Regions from separate parts of the Staphylococcus sp. TCBT05 genome, predicted to be linked through region 1. Evidence: predicted binding sites of a transcription regulator. Region 1 holds the regulator's gene; each other region holds the start of a gene.
The links. The regulator Rex, encoded in region 1, represses fermentation and respiration genes when NADH is low (regulators of the CRP and FNR family bind a similar motif). The targets are predictions, from matches to a motif close to TTGTGAAATATTTCACAA.
Positions count from the first base shown of each region.

Region 1 (5,591 bases):
AAGTGTAAAATATATCCTATGAAAAAAGCCGATGTATTAAAATATACATTGGCTTAAGTGTAAGTCAGGATATTATTGTAATAATTCTTGTAATTCTGCCCATTCTGACATAACCTGTTCTAATTTTTGTTCGGTTTCTGCTTTTGCTATTGCAATATCATTTGCTTTATCTGGATTTGAAAAAATTTCAGGTTTAGTGAGTTGAACGTTTAAATCATCGATTTGTGCTTCGTAATCTTCAATTGCTAATTCACATTGTTCTATTTTACGAGTGATTTGTCGCTGTTCTTTCTTTTGTTGCTTTTGATCAATGTAATTATTTGTTTTAGGTGTATTGTCTATTTGTTGTTCTACCTGTGATTGTTCATGCTTAGATTTTAATGCTTCAGTTTCTTCTAGTTTATCAACATAATATTGATAGTCACCTAAATAGAGCGTGCCTCCCGTTGTGTCTAAATCAAATACTTTGTTAGCTAATTGATTGATAAAATAGCGATCGTGGGAAACAAATAACAATGTACCATCGAAATTTAATAAAGCTTGCTCTAACATTTCTTTAGAATCAATATCTAAATGGTTAGTCGGTTCATCCAAAATTAATACATTATTACGTTCCAGCATTAATAGTGCAAGTTGTAGACGTGCTTTTTCTCCACCTGATAAATCATTGATAACTTTTTTTACGTCTTCTTGTACAAATAAAAATCTGCCTAATACTGCTCGAACATCTTTTTCATTCATGGTAGGGTATTGATCCCAAATATAATCAAGAATTGATTTTGTTGATTTAAATTCTGCTTGCTTTTGGTCATAATAGCCAATCTTTAAGTTTGCACCTTTAGTGATGTCGCCTGAAATTTTTGGTTGGCGTTCTGCTATAGTTTTGATCAGCGTAGATTTACCAATACCATTTGGTCCAATGATCGCGATATGATCACCTTTGGTAATTTCTAAATTGATATTTGAAGTGATTGGTTCGTCGTAACCAATGGCTAAATTTTTTATATGAAAAACATCGTTACCCGTATTGCGTTCAAAATCAAATTCAATATTTGCACTTTTAGCATCTAAGATAGGCTTATTAATAAGTTCGATCTTTTCTAACATTTTACGTCGGCTTTTTGCCATACCCGAAGTTGATGCACGAGCGATATTTTTTTCTACGAATGTCTCTAATTTTTTAATTTCTGCTTGCTGACTTTCATACTCTTGCATCTTTTTTTGGTAATATTTATCTCTTTGTTCAATGAATTGACCATAATTTCCAACATAATGTTGTACATCACCAAGTGCGACATCATATATTTGATTAACAATTTTGTCTAAGAAGTACCTATCATGACTGATTATGATAATAGCGCCTTTAAAGTAATTTAAGTAACTTTCAAGCCATTGTGTCGTCTCCATATCTAAGTGGTTAGTAGGTTCATCTAATAGTAGCAGGTCAGGTTCATTCAATAACATTTGAGCTAAAGATAATCTAGTCTTTTGTCCACCACTGAAATCGTTAATTGGTCGATTGAAATCATCTTCCGTAAAGTTTAATCCATGTAATACAGTTTTAATTTTACTTTCATATTGATAGCCTTCTTGTTGCTCAAATTGGTTTGAGATACTTTCATAGCGCGCAATATGTGCTTTATATTCGTCAGTATCATATTCCTCTGCATGTTTAGCTAACCAATCTGTTTCAAATTTCATTTGTTCTTGCATTTCTTTAATATGTTCAAAGGGCTTCGTCATTTCTGCGATTACCGTTTGATTGGTATTTAAAGTCATTTGTTGTGTTAAATAACCCATTTTTAAATTTTTAATTTTTGATATATGTCCAGAATCATAATCTTCGACACCTGCAATAATTTTCATTAATGTAGATTTACCAGCTCCGTTACGTCCAACAATACCGATACGTTCCCCCGTCTTAACTTCTAAATCTACGTTGTTGAAAATATCATCCCCGTCGAATGATTTTGTAATATCGTTTAATTGTAATAATATCATTCGAATTTGCACCTCTCTATTCAAAATCTATTTTACCGTATAAAGCGTATGGATAAAACTATCAGTGTTTATTTTTATATATCATTAATGTATAATGTTGTAGTAATTATTAGATTATTTAGTATTATTATTTAAATTAGGGGGACATGATCTTGGCTAATCAAAGCGATAAGATTCCTCGTGCAACGTTGAAACGTTTACCGTTATACTACAGATTCGTCAATACATTAAAATCAAAAGGTATAGATAGAGTGAATTCAAAGGCAATCAGCGAAGGATTGAATATAGATTCTGCAACTATTCGTCGTGATTTTTCATATTTTGGAGAACTAGGAAAAAAGGGTTATGGCTATAATATCGATAGCTTATTACACTTTTTCAAAAATGAAATTAGTGAAAATGATGAAATTAAAATTGCCATTGTTGGTGTTGGGAACTTAGGTAAAGCATTGTTAACTTACAATTTCTCAATCCATGATGAAATGACAATAACGGAAGCTTTTGATATACGAGAAGATGTGATAGGTACTGAAATCGGTCAAGTAAGTGTTAGTAATTATGCAGATATTACCGAGGTTCTAGAACGTGAACAAATAGATATCGTAATCCTTACTACACCTGAAGATGTTGCGCAGCAAGTAACAGATAAGTTAGTAGATGTTGGAGTGAAGGGGATATTAAACTTTACACCAAGTCGTGTATCTACGCCATCTGATGTGCAAGTTCATCATATTGATTTAGGTATAGAATTACAATCATTATTATTTTTTATGAAAAATTATAGTAACAAATAATTTTAACAAACGAGTTTACTTATTTAATAGAGATAAGTAAACTCGTTTATTTTTGACTTACTTTTTGTTAAAGAAAGATTTCAATATTATCTTTTATTTGTACGGACAAAGATTAAAATATATTGACTTATACGGACAAATATAATACATTGTAATTGTAAACGTTTTCATAAAAAAGGGGTTAAGGGGGATTTTATGGAGCAGATAAACAATCCAATTGTAATACAGAGAGCAGATCCGTTTGTTTTTAAGGAATCAGGAACATATTATTTTACTGGTTCTTATCCGAAATATGACCGTATTGTTTTGAGGAAAGCATCGTCATTGAATGAGCTAAATGAAGCAAAAGAACATGTTGTATGGACTAAAGATTTAGATGGAGAAAAAAGCGCATTGATTTGGGCACCTGAAATTCATAAAATAAATGATAAATGGTTTATCTATTATGCAGCAGCACCAAATGATTACATTGAGGATGATACATTTAATCATAGAATGTTCGTCTTAGAGAATAGTAATGATGACCCACTTACAGATAACTGGATAGATAAAGGGAAAATAGATACAGGATGGGAAACATTTTCGCTGGATGCAACCGTTTTTGAATTAAATGGGCGTTTATATTATGTTTGGGCACAACAAGATATAGAGATACCAGGACACTCAAATATCTATATTTCTGAAATGGAAAATCCATGGACATTAAAAGGGTCACCAACAATGTTAACGATACCCGAATATGACTGGGAGTGTAAGGGTTTTTGGGTAAATGAAGGGCCGGCCATTTTAATAAAAGAGCAACGTATATTTTTAACATATTCTGCGAGTGCAACAGGTATTGATTACTGTATGGGAATGCTTGTTGCTTCTGTAGATAGTAATCTATTAGATGTTAATGCTTGGGATAAAGTTGAAGAACCTGTATTTACAAGTGCTATTGAAAATGGACAATACGGTCCAGGACATAATTCATTTACAAAATCTAAAGATGACTTGCATGATGTGTTGGTCTATCATGCTAGAAATTATACAGAGATTGAGGGCGATCCATTGTATGATCCAAATCGTCATGCACGTGCGCAATTAATAGAATGGTATAATGGTTGGCCGGATTTTGGTTCACCTGTTGTTGATACGCGTTCAACACCTCATTCTACCAAGGTAATTGGAAGTGATGCCATTGATTAATTTAAAGCGTATTACATTTTGGAGATTTGGTGGCATTAATTTCTCTTATTTTGCTATCTGGACATTAATCATTACATTTTTGCCATTGTGGTTAAATAGAGTAGCACATTTAAACACAGCAGAAGCTGGAATTGTATTTTCAACAATGTCTATTGTAGCAATTGTACTTGAACCAATTTATGGCGTCATACAAGATAAATTAGGATTAAAAAAGTATTTGTTTGCATTTGTTATTTTTTGCTTACTGCTAATAGGACCATTTTTTGAATATGCTTTTATTCCATTAATCAATATGAATGTGCTGTTAGGTAGTGTATTAGGTGGTTCATTTATTAGTTTGTGTTTGTATAGTGGTGTGGGGGTCGTCGAATCATATTGTGAAAAATCGAGCCGAGCAAATAACTTTGAATACGGCCATGCAAGATTATTTGGTTCAATTGCTGGCGGTTCGTTCGCATTTATTGGTGGCATTATGTTTGTGAAACAGCCCAATAGTATATTTTGGGTATGTACTATAGTAGCACTATTACTTGGTATTATTCTCTGGTCTGTTAAAGTTAACGCATTTGAATATCAAAAGGATGATAAAACGAAAAATGAAAGAGCATATGTAAATAAAAATACGATTCTAAAGTTATTTAAAAATAAAAGTTTTTGGGGATTGTGTTTATTAATTATTGGTAGTGCCAGTTTATATGATGTATTTGATCAACAGTTTCCTAATTATTTTGTTAAATTTTTTACAAATCAAAGTAATGGGGAATCATTATTTAGTAAATTAACTTCAACTCAAATTTTTATTGAAGCGGTTGTTATGATATTTATGCCATGGATAATTAATAAAATAGGTTCTAAGAATGGCTTATTCTTATTTGGTATTATTTTATTTTTGAGGGTCATAGGTACGGCATTCACAGATGAAGTTTGGTTACTATCATTCTTTAGACTATTAGCAGCGATAGAAATGCCACTAATGTTAGTTTCTATAATGAAATATATCGTAGGTACATTTGATATTAGACTATCTGCTACAGTTTACATGCTTGCATTTAATGTAGCGAAGCAATTAGGGGTGGCATTTTTCTCTTTAGTAATGGGGAAACTTTATGTAATTATCGGTTTTCAAAACACTTATATTGTGATGTCGCTAATTATTATTGTCCTTGTTTGTCTAGGTGCTTTATTAATGAGTAATGATAAAATAGATTATCAAAAAATTACGATGAATAGAAAAATAAAAAAAGTAAGTTAACTTTATATATAAAAACCAAATATATATTAATCAAGCCTCTAGAACATAAATACCTAGCATTAAGCCCATCAAAGATTTTTGATGGGCTTGTTATTGCTTGCTTTCCTAAGGTAGCGAGTCTCGGTCTCGACACTCATCTTACTCCCTCAGGTGTCTCGCAAACAATTCGCAGTTCTTAAATGTAATTACTACAATAAATAAGACATTTTAAAATGAATTATTTGAAACAGAAACTATCCCTGAGATAAACCAAAAAATAAAAAACAAATTAAGTGATGAAGATTTAAATAAAATCATAAATCATCGATTATTTACTAAAATTTCTATTTCTAAATATATTAAATATATAAAATGAG
Region 1 is NZ_JBUQDQ010000025.1:17,193-22,783, forward strand. It holds gene ACY191_RS06130 (ABC-F family ATP-binding cassette domain-containing protein) at 73-2,001, opposite strand; gene ACY191_RS06135 (redox-sensing transcriptional repressor Rex) at 2,148-2,795, shown strand; gene ACY191_RS06140 (glycoside hydrolase family 43 protein) at 2,991-3,983, shown strand; gene ACY191_RS06145 (oligosaccharide MFS transporter) at 3,976-5,235, shown strand.

Region 2 (5,591 bases), on a different contig from region 1:
CAGTATGTCCATTTGTTGTCCAACCTGTATGTGATTTATCATTTATTGGTTTTTGAATTGCATCTTGTAATTTTTGGAATTGCGCTTCATATTCTTTATCTTCCTCATCATATTTCTTCAATGCTTCAGCTTCATCTTTAATCTTACTGATTTGAGAGTTAGAAACTTCAAAGCCATAGCCGTCATTAATTACCTTCTCTGGATCTTTACCTTCTGCTATTTCTTTAGTCATATATGAACCAGAATGCTTCATTTGATGGATAGCTTTTGGATTCCAAACATAGTCTTTACCTTTTGCGATTGTCATACCACCAGTTGAGTGATCTGCTGTTGCAACAACTAATGTATCAGGATGTGATTTTGCATAATTCATCGCATAATCAAATGATTTCTCAAAACCACTCATCTCTGACATTACACCAGTAACATCATTTGGATGTCCTGATTTATCGATTGACGCCCCTTCTACCATCAAGAAGAAACCTTTGTCATTTGATTCTAATCGCTTAATTGCACTGTCTTCCATTTCAACTAGTTTAGGATTTTTTTCTGGCGCATCAATTTGTAATGGCATGTCATTGTCAGCAAACAATCCTAATACTTGTTTACTCGTTGAATTTTGTAGATCTGTTTTATTATCTACAACATCATAACCATCCTTTTTGAATTTATCTGTTAAATTACCATTTTTATCGCCAAAGTATTCTGCACCACCGCCAAGTAATACATCAACTTTATGTTTACCATTAATTTTGTCATTGTAAAATTGCTGTGCAATTTCATCTTTTTTATCTCTGTCATCAACGTGAGCTGCATAAGCTGCAGGTGTTGCATCAGTGATTTCTGCAGTTGAAACTAGACCTGTTGACTTCCCGTTTTCTTTTGCTTGTTCTAATACAGTTTTAACTTTTTGTTTATTTGCATCAACACCAATTGCTCCATTAAATGTTTTATGGCCAGAACTAAATGCCGTTGCACCTGCTGCTGAGTCTGTAACATTTTCCTTTGGATCATCTGGATTTGTACGTTGTGTACCTAATAGGTAGTTATCAAATGCTGTCTTGTCCATTTCTTTAGTTTCAGGATTATCCGCAAAGTATCTATAAGCACTATTATACGATGGTCCCATTCCATCACCTACTAAGAAAATAACATTCTTAGGGTTCTTTGTATTACCCATATATGATACATCGGCAGGTTGATCTGAACTATTTCCCCCACTCGATGCGAAAGTTGATTGTGCATTTCCCAAGACAGAACCCATAACAATTGCACTAGTCACCGATACTGTTGCTAACTTATTATAGAATTTCATAATTAATAACTCCTTTAATATGTATTATCAAGCTTATACTGTAAGTGTAAGCAAAGAGTGTTGAGTTATTGTTTTTAAGATGTAAAATTTATGTAAATAAGTTGCATTATATATTCATTTTCATTAATAACTCTCGCTTTTTATCTGAAAAGGATTATATACCATATTCATAATTCTAATATAAAGCTGTCTATTAATAATGATGCATTAAAAAACCTTATCAAGACGATACACGCCTTGATAAGGTTTGATACATTTATATATTCTCTTGTTTAATATACCTAACTTATAACGATCTCCATATAAGAAGATACATTTTTTTAATAAGTCAGATAATTTTATAATTGCTCGTTCTTACTTAACTTATGATAGCCTTTAATGAAATAGAATGCAGTCATTAATAATAAGAAAATAATACCGATTACTACAGATACGACTGTTTCTTTATTAAATAACATACCGATTAATACCATGATAAAGAATGCCATTGTTACATAGTTAGTGATTGCTCCACCTGGCATTTTAAAAGGATGCCCTTTCAATTCTTCAGGGTGATGCTTTCTGAATCTTAAGTGACTAATCAAAATCATAAACCATGGTACCATACCTGGTAAGATAGACGCACTGTAAACATAAACAAAAATACTATCTGCACCTTTAATGAATAGTGGCAAGATAACATTTAATAGTGCTCCAATTAAGATACCAATTGCAATCGCTGTTACTGTCCAGAAAGGAACACCATTTTTCATTACTTTAGTAAAGAATTTAGGTAGCATGCCCTTTTGAGCTAAGTTTAAAGTCATACGGCTCGCACTAAAGATACCTGAGTTACAACCAGACATTGCTGCAGTTAATACTACAAAGTTAATTAATCCAGCAGCGAAAGTAATACCTACTTTAGCAAAAGTCGCAACGAATGGGCTTCCGATGTTGCCTAATTCATTCCAAGGATAAACTGTAACAATTACGAAAATTGCTCCAATATAGAAAATTAATATACGCCAGATTACGCCGTTTACTGCACTCTTAATATTCTTCTGTGGATCCTTTGTTTCACCTGCTGTAATACCAATCAATTCAACACCTTGATATGAACCAATTACGATTGATAAAGCAAAGAAGAATCCAACCCAACCATTTGGCATAAAGCCACCATGTGACCATAAATTAGATAAACCAATTGCTTCTCCACCATTACCAAGTCCGAAGAAGATTAAGCCAAATCCTGCAACAATCATTAAGATAATTGTAACTACCTTAATCATCGCGAACCAAAATTCAAACTCACCGAAGGCTTTAACAGAAACTAAGTTTGCTCCCATTAACAAGGCAACCACGATAACGCCTGGAATCCATTGTGGTAAATCTGGGAACCAATAATTCATATATTCTCCGACGGCGATAACTTCACTCATACCGACGACTACCCATTGAAATATATTACTCCAAGCAGTCAAATAACCTGCCACTGGGTGTATGTAATCACTTGCAAAGTTGGCAAACGAACCTGATGTAGGATGTAAATAAACCATCTCACCCATTGCTCGCATAACTAAAAATAAAAAGATACCTGCTATTAAATAAGCAAATATTACAGAAGGTCCAGTCCATTTGATTGTACTTGTAGCTCCCATAAATAGACCTACACCTATGGTACCACCCAATGCAATCATCCGCATTTGACGCGCACCTAATCCCCTCTGAAGTTCATTATTATCATTCATCTCATTCAAACCCCATCTCTCTCAAATATAAGTATAATTAATCACTTATCATGTCGCTATTATACTATAAATTGGCAAAATTAAAATACCAAACTAAAACAATGTAAGCCCTTACATTTCCGTTTTTTAATTGTACGCGATTTTACTATAAATTGTAAAGCATAATTTTTCTCCCTCTCCATCTTTTCTTCTATTCTCTACAAATACCTCTCTCAAGGCTTATAAAGTAAAAATTGTATTATTTGTGAAAAGTTTCACAAATGTGTAGAGACATAGTATACTAGCTTTAAATCAAATGAAAGTGAGGACACAACCTTGAACGGAAAAAATGTGCAATGGGATAAAGTTTTTTATGGGAAAGTTTGGGTGAACCATGTCGTAGAAACAATTAAAACCAAAGATATACTTCAAAGTTTTTATTTCAAACGCTATTTGTTACGTGCGATTATGGCAGGTTTTATCTTAGGTACAATTATTGTTTTTGTATTATCACTGAAAGCCAACTTTGGAACTGAAATGTCACCTAGTATTTCTAATCTAATCGCGTCAACTGCATTTAGTTTTGCGCTCGTACTTATTCTTTTTACAAATTCTGAGTTATTAACGAGTAACTTTATGTATTTCACAGTTGGTTTATATTACAGAGTCATTGCCCCCACCCGTGTATTTAAAATATTCACCTTGTGTTTTATTGGTAACACGGTTGGAGGCCTCATCCTCTTCTTACTGATGCGTGCTTCTGATGTCATGACACCTGATATGATGATACATCTCGATGCAATAATTGAACACAAGACACTAACAGCAAGTTGGTTTGCAATATTGATCAAGGGGATCTTTGCCAATTTCTTTATCAATATCTCTTTAGTTATTGCAATGCAAATAGATGACGTCTTAGCAAAAATGTTTGTAATGATGTTTGGTGTTTCGATATTTGCCTTTATGGGATACGAACATGTCGTATATAATTCTGTACTATTTGCTGCAGGCTTTATCTATCAGAGTTCAATAATAGAAACGATTCCAGTTATAGTTAATGTAGTATGCGCTGCGATAGGCAACTACATTGGAGGCGGTTTAATCATTGGATTGTTCTATGCTTATCTAAATGATCATCATCAATTCGACAATTAATCGTTAAATTGTCATGAGTTCTTATTCAACCATAATATATGCTATACTTTTTGTAATCTTTCAAATAAAAAGGAGTACATTATGGCTTCAAACTCAATTAAACGAACGCTTAGTTATGCAGTCGTTTTCGGCATTTTATTTTTTCTGTTAAATTATTTTAGTGGTTCACATCACGCATTTATGTCAGTATTTTTAAAATCGCTTTTGGCTGCAGTCGTATTTGGTGTACTATATTTTGTATTATTTTCAATTGTTAATTCTCCAGAACGAAAATATAAATTCGGCATTACGATACCGATTACTTTATTAATTGCTATTTTAGTAAGCGCCTTATTTTCAGCCATAAAAGTTGGTATTATTATAGGTATTATCATTGGTGTTCTTGCAGGATATCTTTGGGAATATATTGAAAAAAAGAAAGCGAGCAGTGATAAAAAGTGAGTCTTGTCTTAGGAATCATCATATTAATATTATTAATCGTCAGTTTAATTCCAAATTTAAAAGCTGTTAAAAAAAGTAAAGCTAATGGTGAAAAGAATCCACGCTTTGCAATTATGGTCGGTATAGATGCTATCTTACTCGTGTTAGTGATAGTTACTTTAATATTCCAATTTACTAAATAATATAACAAAAAGATGTTTACAGTATGAGTCACTAGCTAGACTTAAACTATAAACATCTTTTTTATTAAAGCTTATCTTGTAATAGTAAAAAATATAAGATAGTTGCCCCAATTAAATAAAGCAATGTTGCTATGATAAACGAACGTAAATGAATGGCAAATGGGATCTTACGATTGAATATCGGACCTAATATTAAGTTGCCAATTGCTAATACAAGTGGCCCTCCTAAGAAAAATAATAGTAAATATGCATTCATTATTATTTACTCCCACGCTGTTCAAAATAGTGTTCAATAATTTCATTTGCTGTAACATCTTTAGCAGTAAAATTAAGAGTTTGAAACGGCTGAAGTTCAGTCATACGATTAGTATTAATTATAACGTCTAAACCCGCATTAATTGCCGCTGTCGCACCATTAACCGAATCCTCTATTGCTAAACAATTAACTGGATTATAATTTAATTGTTGAACCGCTGTTAAATACAATTCTGGATTAGGCTTTACTTCGTCGACATCTTCACGTCCAACAATAATGTCCATATATTGCTCTAATCCTAAACGTTTAAAGGTAGGTTCAATATCCTTTCTATAACTACTTGTAGCAATTGCCATTGGTATATGACGCTGTTTACAATATTTCATCAACGCTTCTACCTCTTTATTGATTGGCAAATTCACACTTGTTTCGTTATGTTCTTGATATATGGCTGACTTTTTTTCAAGTCCAAGTTGCGCTTCTAAATAGTTATGTAATTCTGTAGCGGCGCCACCAATCGATTGACGATAATAGTC
Region 2 is NZ_JBUQDQ010000005.1:1,095,905-1,101,495, reverse strand. It holds gene ACY191_RS04895 (alkaline phosphatase) at 1-1,315, opposite strand, end outside; gene ACY191_RS04890 (amino acid permease) at 1,654-3,042, opposite strand; gene ACY191_RS04885 (formate/nitrite transporter family protein) at 3,358-4,176, shown strand; gene ACY191_RS04880 (hypothetical protein) at 4,258-4,617, shown strand; gene ACY191_RS04875 (hypothetical protein) at 4,614-4,799, shown strand; gene ACY191_RS04870 (hypothetical protein) at 4,864-5,055, opposite strand; gene ACY191_RS04865 (HAD family hydrolase) at 5,058-5,591, opposite strand, start outside.
Region 2: ACY191_RS04885 (formate/nitrite transporter family protein) is a predicted target of Rex. The motif match lies at 3,285-3,302, and genes of this name have one in related genera.

Region 3 (5,591 bases), on a different contig from region 1:
CAGGTGCATTTGAAATTCCGTTAGTTGCTAAAAAATTAGCACAAAAAAATGAATATGATGCAATTATTACTTTAGGTTGTGTTATTCGTGGTGCGACGACACATTACGATTATGTTTGTAATGAAGTGGCGAAGGGTGTTTCTAAAGCAAATGATGTATCGGATACACCAGTTATATTTGGTATTTTAACTACTGAAAATATTGAACAAGCAGTTGAACGTGCGGGTACAAAAGCAGGTAATAAAGGTTCAGAAGCTGCAGTTAGTGCAATTGAAATGGCAAACTTATTAAAATCTATTAATTAAGTTATAGCTTTTAATAAATGTCATTGTTCAATTGACTGTCAATTCAACTTTAAGGAAATAAAAAACAGTAATCTAGGCTATGACTTAGATTACTGTTTTTTATTTTAATGGTTTAGACATTGTGAAGTACTTTCATAATGCATCATCCATGTTTATTTATTGTAGTTACAAAATCACTTTAATACTGTGTTATTTTGAAGTGAACTTTTTGAAAAGTGCAATAGTTGCACCTAAAGCTGTTACACTTGCTGCAACAATACCAGCCTTTTTAAGCACTTCAGGTTTTGTAAATTCTTTGAACATTAAATTAAGGTTTTGTGGTCTTTCCGCTAAGCGTCTCATGAAATAACCAAACCAATCATCACCAAATGGTACATAAATACAGAAATTATAGCCATCTTTAGCGATTTCTTCAGCTAATTCAGTTCTAAATCCATATAACATTTGAAATTCATATCGATGTTTAGGTATATTATTATCCTTAATAAATTGTAAGATGTGAGTGATGACACGATCATCGTGCGTAGCAATTGATGTAACATTCTTAGCCGTCAATAATCTTTTCTTGATTAGACGTATGTAGTTTTCATCAATTTCCTCCTTGGTTTGGTAAGCAATATTATCAGCTTCTTTATAAGCCCCTTTAACCATTCTTAATCTAAGTTCTGGATATTTATCTACCAAAGCATCTGCTTTATATAAATATGCTTGAATAACAGTACCTACATTTTTAAATTCACCTTTTAAACGATCTAGCACTTGCGTGATATCGAATAAACTATCATACTTCTCAGTATCAATATTAATATGCATATTATTGAATTCATTGGCTTTCAATAATATTTCACGTAAATTACGATAAGCTAAATCAATATCAAATTCTGAACCTAATTGGCTCAGTTTAATAGACATATGGCCATTTAAATTATGATTATTAATCGCATACATCACTTCTAAGATTTGATCTTTTGCTTGTATCGCTTCGCCTTCAGTGTCCACAAATTCACCTAGGCAATCAACAGTAACTGTAATTCCTTTATCGTTTAAACGTTCAATTGTGTCTAACAAAGCAGGGATTGTGTTTCCTGCTACAACTTTATTCGCTCCTAACATGGGACCGATTTCTTTAGCTGCATTATTTAATAAAGTATTGTTAGATAGTCCTATAAAAAAATTTTTCACAATTGGCATATTAATTCCTCCCATTCTGCTAATAGCTTACCTTTCTATAATAGTGTAGCATGAATCAATTGTTAAAGAAATCGTTTACAATAAAATATATTACACTTTATATTTCATAGTACACTCATGTAATTGGTATAGAAGTGTTTTTATATATATAATGGAACAAAAATTAAATCATTCACGACAAACTACATGTTTAAAATGGAAATATCGTATACGATTTTGATACAATAAATGTAATGAATTAAATTTTTATATAGAAGGGGAAGTAGTAATTATGTGGAAATGGGAAACAGAAAATGAAGCTAAAGGCGTCATTGTGATCGCTCACAATATGCTAGAACATACAGGACGCTATGCATATGTTATTACCATGCTTCGCCGTAATGGATACCATGTGATTATGGGCGATTTACCAGGTCAAGGCCAAACTTCTCGTTCTAATAAAGGTCAAATTGAAAATTTTGACGTTTACCATGAGCATATACTTGAATGGATAAGAATCGCAAATGAATATAAGATTCCTACATATGTATTAGGTGTTGGATTAGGCGGCTTAATTATGTTGAATCTACTTGAAAAGGTCGACGTACCTATTGAAGGACTTATGTTAATTTCACCATTATTAGAATTTAAAAAAGGCAATAAAACACGTAAAGATAAAGTGATTTCAAACGTAGGGAAAATGGCCAAGGATAAACGCTTTAAAGTAGGTATAAAGGTTGAAGATTTAACACGTAATGAAGAGGTCATTGAAGAAACGATGAATGATCAATTGATGTTGCAAAAAGTTACATATAATTGGTACAAACAAATTACAGACATTATGAAAGAAACAGTGACACATTTAAAGGATATAGAATCTATACCTTTATTATTGATGTATGGTGATGCAGATAAGGTGGCAGATATCACTGCAATGAAACTAGTTAAAGATAAGGTCACAACCAATGAACTGTATTTTAAAGAATGGAAAGGTTTGTATCACGAGGTACACAATGAACCTGAACGTGATGAGGTAATGCGCTATATCTTAGCTTTCTTAAATAATAGTTCAAGTAATAATGGATTTGTAATTGATGATGAAAATGAACCTTCATAATGTGTCATGAATTAGTTATTTAGTTGAAAATTTATGATTGCTAGTTGGATTTTGAGTTGAATGGTTATACGCCATATCTCAAGTTTTTGGTTTGGTTGATAATTTTCCCGCTCAAAATTAAAAAATACAAGTTGCTGTTGAGATACTCCGTTTAAAGTAGACACTGAAAAGTGAAGCCTTTGAAGGGAGTATTTTTATAATCTGCAATTCATTTAAAATGTAATACTTCTGAACTGTATGAATATATCAATAAAATATTGTGATTATTTTCACAAAAAATATTGCAAAAACTAAAATTGTTTGGTATATTTAATTTGTGAAAAAAATCACATAACAAACATAAATTAAATAAACTTTTGAATAGTATTTGAGGGAGGCAGTTTTAATATGGAAATGATTAAAGGAAACAAAGTTGTATTAGTTGGTGATGGAGCAGTTGGTTCTAGTTATGCATTTGCAATGGTTGCCCAAGGTATTGCTGATGAACTTGTTATTATAGATTTAGCGGAAGAGAAAGTGAAAGGTGATGTATTAGACTTAAATCACGGAGCACCTTATGGCGATTCCCCAGTTAATGTTAAAGCAGGACGATATAGTGATTGTAGCGATGCAGATTTAGTTGTTATAACAGCTGGTGCAGCACAAAAACCTGGTGAAACTAGACTAGATTTAGTTGAAAAAAATACTAAAATATTTAAATCTATCGTAAGTGAAATTATGGATTCTGGATTTGACGGTATATTTTTAATCGCAAGTAATCCAGTTGATGTATTAACTTATGTTACTCATAAAGTTTCTGGCTTACCTAAAGAACGTGTTATTGGTTCAGGAACAATCCTTGATACTGCACGTTTCAAATATGAATTAGCACAAGAATTTGGCGTATCTCCAAGTAGTGTTGAAGGTTCAATTATTGGAGAACATGGTGATTCAGAATTAGCTGTTTGGTCACAAACACGCATTGCAGGACAACCTTTATATAATATGTTAAAAGATGATCCTAGCAAACAACATAGAATTGATGAAATTTTCGTTAATACGCGTGATGCTGCTTATGATATTATCAAAGCTAAAGGTGCGACATACTACGGTATTGCAATGGGCTTATTACACATCACAAAAGCAATTTTGAAAAATCAAAATGTAGTTTTAACAGTATCTAGCTATTTAGAAGGTGAGTATGGACAAGACGATGTTTATATGGGTGTTCCTACATTAGTAAATAGAAATGGAGCAGTAAAAATATTTGAAACACCATTAAATGATGAAGAAATTAAATTATTTGAGCATTCTTCAAAAGTTTTGAAAGAAATGCAAAATAAAATCACGGATATAATTGCATAATTCATTGTTTATATTTAAACTGTAAATAAGATTAATTTTGTTTTAAAATCAAATATTTATAAAGAGTAGATTTACCACTCTTGGGGAATGTGATTTTACAAGTTAATCTAACATATATCATTTACTATGATTGGGGGAGTACTCTATGGGAAAGACACTTGCCGATAATGTTGATGGTGTATTGAGATTAGAATTAGTATTGCAAGACATCAATGATATCTTTAGCAAAGTTCAGAAGCAGTACAAAATGTCTAAAGAAGAAATCTTAATACTTCTTACTTTATGGAAAGAAGGATCAATGACTTTAAAGGAAATGGATGGTTTCGTTCAAATTAAATCATACAAACGTACAAGAACGTATAATGATTTAGTTGAAAAAGAGTGGATCTTAAAAGAAAGACCACAAAATGATGAACGTACAGTTATTATTCATTTCAATGTGAAATTGAAAGATCAAAGGGAAGATCTTTTGTCATTCTTTAAAGAAGAAATTGATTCAAAGTCATCAAGCATGCAAAACAGTCTTAAATCTATTTTAAATTTATAGGGAATGTTAAAGTAGGTTGAATTATAACTTTTACTGTAACATTAAATGCGTGAAATAATTATATTTGCGTAAATAGAGATTGGGACATGAACTCCCAATCTCAAAGGTAAAGAGCTGATCTGTAATGGATTGGCTCTTTTTTAAAAATTTTACACTATAACACAATACACAAGACGGATTGTAGTTCAATGTGCGACCAATTATATAAAAGCAAAAAACGTTAATTTCTATATGTTCTAAATAGAAATTAACGTTTTTGTTAAAGCTGAGCGCTGTGTATGTGTACATGCTACCATATGAAATTCACAGTGTATCGATATATGACATTAATAAAGTCACTAACATGACTGCTATAATTTTGATTAAGATATTAAATTTATTTGCTTTAAATTTGTTATGCGCCTTATTGTTTGAAGTGTTCGGTATTTATCTTTTTTCTATTGCGCATATAAAAGGTGGATTATTTTGTTGATTAATAAATTGATATTGTAATACATGGGCTTGTTCTTGGTCGATTTGTGTTAAATAGTCAAATAATGCATCCTTTTCGATTTTCCCTTCAGGATGTCCATGATAAATGACTAATACAATGATACCTTCTTTGGATAATATTTGAAAAATATCCTCAATAGCTGCAATTGTCGTTTGTGGTTTGGTAACAACTGATTTATCTCCTTTAGGTAGGTAGCCTAAATTGAAGATTGCTGCATCGATATGACCATAATCAGTAGGTGGTATATATGTTTGCACATGCTCATGGCCGTCTTGAATCAATGTTACATTATCAAGGTGTTTCGTACGTTCAAAGGTATTCTGAATTGCTGTTTTTTGTATATCAAATCCATAAACTTTACCATCAGGTACTTGCTCAGCTAAAAATAATGTATCATGACCATTACCACATGTAGCATCAATCACAATGCTTTCTGAATTAACATGACTGGTAATTAATGATTTGGCAAATGGTAAAATGCGTTCTACCTTCATGATTTTACAGTACTTTCAAAGTATTTACCTTGATAAGAATTTCTTCTTGCTAATTCATTATCAATTTCATTTAGTACTTCCCATTTATTGACACTCCACATAGGACCTACCATTAAATCTA
Region 3 is NZ_JBUQDQ010000038.1:77,378-82,968, forward strand. It holds gene ribH (6,7-dimethyl-8-ribityllumazine synthase) at 1-305, shown strand, start outside; gene ACY191_RS07540 (proline dehydrogenase family protein) at 495-1,496, opposite strand; gene ACY191_RS07545 (alpha/beta fold hydrolase) at 1,768-2,592, shown strand; gene ACY191_RS07550 (L-lactate dehydrogenase) at 2,980-3,936, shown strand; gene ACY191_RS07555 (transcriptional regulator, SarA/Rot family) at 4,082-4,483, shown strand; gene mnmM (tRNA 5-(aminomethyl)-2-thiouridylate-methyltransferase MnmM) at 4,910-5,470, opposite strand; gene mnmL (tRNA modification radical SAM protein MnmL/YtqA) at 5,467-5,591, opposite strand, start outside.
Region 3: ACY191_RS07550 (L-lactate dehydrogenase) is a predicted target of Rex. The motif match lies at 2,907-2,924, and genes of this name have one in related genera.

Region 4 (5,591 bases), on a different contig from region 1:
GTTAGGCATATGAATATCTTTGTAATTATGGTTGTCTAAATAATGACGACCGTGTTCTTTCATATCAACAAATGTATCATAGTCATTCCAATCTGGAGTGATTGCGAAGTTGTATTTAGGTGGAATTGCTGATGCAGTAGACCACTCTAAAGTACGACCTAAACCATCCCAGTTATCACCAGTTGCTTCACGTGGTGCTTTGAAGAAACTGTATACGATACTTGCTACTAAGAACATGAAGCCTAATGCCATTAATAGGGCACCGATAGTTGAGATTACGTTTAATAACCACCAACCATCTTCTGGCATATAAGTGTATAAACGACGAGGCATACCATCTAATCCAAGTACGAATTGTGGTAAGAAACAAACGTTAAATCCGATCATGAATAACCAGAAACACCATTTGTTTAATGTCTCATTTAATTTATAACCAGTCATCTTAGGATACCAGAAGATTAAAGCACCAAGACAGGCAAATACAACACCAGTAACTAATGTGTAGTGGAAGTGTGCCACTAAGAAATAAGTATTATGGTATTGATAGTCTGCTGCAGCCATCGCTAACATTACACCAGTAACCCCACCTAATAAGAAGTTAGGGATGAAGGCTAATGAGAATAACATTGGCGATTCAAAACTAATACGACCTTGGTATAAAGTGAACAACCAGTTAAATAGTTTAACACCGGTTGGTATACCAATTAACATTGTTGTAATTGAGAAGAATGAGTTAATCAAAGCACCATTACCCATTGTGAAGAAATGGTGAACCCAAACTAAGAAACTTAAGAATGCAATACCTGCAGTTGCCCACACCATGCTTTGGTGTCCGAATAAACGTTTACGAGCAAATGTAGGAATGATTTCAGAATATATACCAAATGCCGGTAGGATAACGATATATACTTCAGGGTGCCCCCATACCCAGAAGAAGTTAGCCCATAACATTGGCATACCACCGTCAGCAACGGTGAAGAATGCTGTTCCAAAAATTCTGTCTGTAGTGAATAATGCTAAAGCAACTGTTAACACAGGGAATGCCAAGATAACAATCAATGCAGTGATGAAAGTTGTTACAGTGAACATTGGCATTTCCATAAATTTCATTGTAGGTGATTTACATCTAAGTATTGTTACGAAGAAGTTAATACCTGTCATTAATGTTCCGATACCAGAAATCTGGATTGCTATTAGGTAATAGTTAACCCCAGGTCCTGGACTAAATTCTCCGGCAAGTGGAGCATAGTTTGTCCAACCAGCAGCAGGTGATCCACCTACGATAAATGAAAGGTTGAATAAAATCATACCTGCGAAGAATAACCAGAAACTAATACTGTTCAATACAGGGAATGCAACGTCGCGTGCACCAATTTGTAATGGTACAACTACGTTCCATAAACCAAATACGAAAGGCATTGCCATAAAGATAATCATGATAACGCCGTGCGTACTAAAGATTTCGTTATAGTGGTTTGATTCTAAGAATTTATTATCTGGAATTGTTAATTGAGCACGAATAAGTAATGCGTCAATACCACCACGAACGAACATTAATACTGCACAGATTAGGTACATTGCACCAATCTTCTTATGGTCGACAGATGTGAACCATTCTTTGTAAAGATATTTCCATAACTTGAAGTAAGTAATTACTGCGATCACACCGATAACTAAGAATGGCGCACCAATTTGTGCCATTGTAATCATCCAGTTACCATGAACGATCAATTGATCCCATGGAAAATTCATTAATGTCCACCTCCATGCTCTTGATCTTTGTTCTCAATTTTAGATGCTTCTTTATCTTTAGCACCTTTTGAGATTTTTTCCATTTCGTCCATATTATGTGATTCATCTTTCTTGAATTTACCATCATATGGCTCTTTGTTGCCTAAGATCATGGCTTTCATACCATGACGTTCGTAGTTAGCGTTTGTAATCTGTGGTTTACGTGCAGGTTGATCCGGTTTATCTAATATATCCTCTGTAATTTGTTTTTCAGAGTTGAAGTTTGGATCTTTTTGTACGTAATTATAGCGATCATAAGCATAGAAGATATACTCAGGATCTGCAGCAGGGTCAACAAACGCCATGTGCGTACCACTGAAAGTTAAGTTTTTGTTTTCAGTAGTAGGTAAAAGTTGCTTGTCAAATGTATCTTGATCTAATACTTTTTGACTTTGAGCATCTTTAACCCAATCCTTGAATTTACTTTGACTTACTGAGTGAACGTCAAATGTTTGACGAGCGAAACCTTCACCATTGAAGTTTGAGTTACGACCTCTGAACGTACCTTCTTTATCAGCAGTTAACGTCCAGTCCATCGTCATACCAGTCATCGCGTATTTCTGACCACCTAATTGTGGAATCCAGAAACTAGTCATCATATCCATAGATTGGAGTTTAAAGATAACCGGACGATCTTTCGGAATAGTTAAGTGATTAACTGTTTCGATTTTTTCTTCAGGGTAACTAAAGAACCATTTATAACCAGCACTCGTAGCGTAAACAACAAGTGGGTCATCTTCTTTAGCCGGTGGTTTTTCGTATTCGTAAAGTGATTTAACCGTTGGAATGGCTAAAGCAATTACGATAATCACAGGAACAATAAACCAAATTGTTTCAAGTAAAGAGTTGTGGTGCATTTTACCAGATTCTGATGTATTTCCTATTCTGTATTTGAATAAGAACACAGCGAACATGATAAGCACCGCGGCAATAATAACAAGCATGAAGATGATTGAATAGATAATCAAGAACTTCGAGTCACTTGCCATCGGCCCTTTTGGGTTTAAAACTTCTACATTGGAACAGCCACTAAGTAAAATTAGTGAGCCAAAGAGTAGAAGCAAAGACTTAAATTTTGACACTTTTTTGACCTCCTAATACTACAATTGTAGGGCTTACCATCAATTTTAAGATATTACGCAATATTTACAAGTCTTTCTGAGGAAAAAATTATTGTAAAATTAAAACAAGCCCAACAGACTCAAGGTCTGACGGGCTTTTAAAGATTTGTTAAAATTATGTGTACATTTTGTGAAAAGTGCCATATTTTAATATAATGGATAATTTTAGTTGTTTATATAGGTATATTGGAAGCAATTTAACGTAATTTAGTTGATTATTTTACTTCTATATAATGTGTTGATTTTCCAATTGCACCATCTGAATCTTCAACTTTATAAACGACTTTATATTTTCCTGGCTTTGAAGTATCAATATCACCATCTACAGTTATTTTATGTGTCAGGTCGCCATCTTCTTTGTCAAACGCACGGACACCTTTTAATGGTTGATATGCTTCTCCCTTATGTATAATTGTATCTTTTGTACCTTTTAATTCTGGAATAGAGTTATCAGTAGCTTCTGCGCTTAGGTTAGGTGTAACAAGAGTTGCGGAAACACCTAATGCTGATAAAGACTGTAATAATTTGTTCATAACGCTAACCTCCGAATGAAAGCCATTGATTTATTTAACTTAACTATACTGTAATCTACGTTTAAAATCATCATACTATAGTCTTAATATACCGTACGACTTTAAATTTAAATGAAAATTTCAGTTAAAATTTAGTAAATTGAACTTTTTGTGAATTTTATCACGTAAACCTTTCAAATGTAAATTAATTGTATTAAACTAATTTGTGAAATAAAGAATAAATGGCTAGGGGAGTGTCAAGTATGTTAACAGAGAACGAAAAAGCAATTATTAAAGAAACGGTGCCAGTATTACAAGAAAAGGGTACAGAAATCACGTCATTTTTCTACAAAAGAATGTTTAATCAACATCCAGAATTAAAAAATATGTTTAACCAAACGAATCAAAAGAGAGGACTTCAATCCACAGCATTAGCTCAAAGTGTATTAGCTGCTGCATTAAATATTGAAGATTTAACGCGTATTTTACCTGTAGTAAAAGAGATTGCATATAAGCATTGTGCGCTACAAGTACCGCCAGCAGGTTATGATATAGTTGGTGAAAATTTAATTGCTGCAATTGAACATGTGCTAAGTTTGGAAAATGATAATCCAATCGTTCAAACTTGGACAAAAGCTTATGGTGAAATTGCAAATGTGTTTATCTCAGTTGAAAAAGAAATATATGAACAAATGGCATGGAGTGGTTTCAAACCATTCGAACTCATTGATATAGAGCAAGTTACTGACAATATTAAGTTATTTACGATTAAATCAACTGAAATAGATTTAAGTCAATTTGAGCCAGGACAATATATTACGGTTGATGTTGAAAGTGAGAAATTACCATATCGTGCAAAACGTCATTATTCTATTGTAGAAGGTAATGTTGATCAATTAAGTTTTGCTGTTAAAAGAGATGTTACAGAGAATAATGAAGGAGAAGTTTCAACAATTTTACACGATGAGTTCAAAGTTGGTGATATGATTAATTTATCTGCACCAGTTGGTGACTTTACATTAAATCATGTGTCTAAACCACAATTGTTTATCGGTTCAGGAATCGGTGTAACGCCATTAGTTCCAATGTTTAGACACGTTGTATCTAGTCAAGGAACAGCACAATTCATTCAAAACACGAATGATATTGACCAAATTCCATTCCAAGAAAAGCTATCTAAAATTGCAAATAATGAAGATAATGCTAATTATATCATTCACGACAAAAATCAAAATGGTTATATCGATGCTGAATATTTAAAACAGTATTTAACAGATGATACAGAAATTTATGTTTGTGGTGGAACAGAGTTCTTGAAATCCATCATCAGTATATTAAAAGAAATTGGAGTAGCATCAGAGCGTGTACATTTTGAATCATTTATTCCAAAATTAAGTGTTGGTGTATAATTTATATAACGTTAAAACCAAGTTACCCCTTTAAAAATGATATATAGAAGTGACTGGGAGTTAAACCTCAGAATAATGCCACCCCTAAGATTAAATTAATCTCTTGGGGTGGCATTTTTATAGTGAAAACATCATTATTTGTTTAGTACGAATAGGTTATGATGTTCGAAAAGCCAAACACCTGTGTAGCAAATAATAAAAGGAAAAGGCAATTTCTATCACATTCGATAGAAATTGCCTTTTTAACTGGATAAATATCTTAACATCTAGACTATTATCTTACTCAATACCTCTACGTAATTTTTCTGCAATTAATGTATTATTTAATACCATTGTGATTGTCATTGGACCAACGCCACCTGGGACTGGAGTGATTGCACCGGCAATTTCTTTCACTTCATCATATTCGACGTCGCCTTTTAATTTACCATTTTCATCAGGTGTATTTCCGACGTCAATAACAACAGCACCTTCTTTAACATCATCCTTTGTAACGAGACCAGGTCTACCAACGGCACTTACAATAATATCTGCATCTTTTAAATGTTTATGCATGTCTTTTGTTCTTGAATGAAGAATCGTAACAGTCGCATTTTTTTGTAGCAATAATTTTGATACTGGTTGTCCAACAATATGGCTACGTCCAATAATTACTGCTTCTTTACCTTCAATATCGATATCTGCATGATTTAATATTTCCATAATACCTAAAGGTGTACAAGGTACAAAAGTTTGCTCATCGATATAAAGTTTACCAA
Region 4 is NZ_JBUQDQ010000038.1:824,127-829,717, reverse strand. It holds gene qoxB (cytochrome aa3 quinol oxidase subunit I) at 1-1,752, opposite strand, end outside; gene qoxA (cytochrome aa3 quinol oxidase subunit II) at 1,752-2,873, opposite strand; gene ACY191_RS11000 (DUF5011 domain-containing protein) at 3,128-3,445, opposite strand; gene ACY191_RS10995 (globin domain-containing protein) at 3,688-4,833, shown strand; gene folD (bifunctional methylenetetrahydrofolate dehydrogenase/methenyltetrahydrofolate cyclohydrolase FolD) at 5,113-5,591, opposite strand, start outside.
Region 4: qoxA (cytochrome aa3 quinol oxidase subunit II) is a predicted target of Rex. The motif match lies at 3,041-3,058, and genes of this name have one in related genera.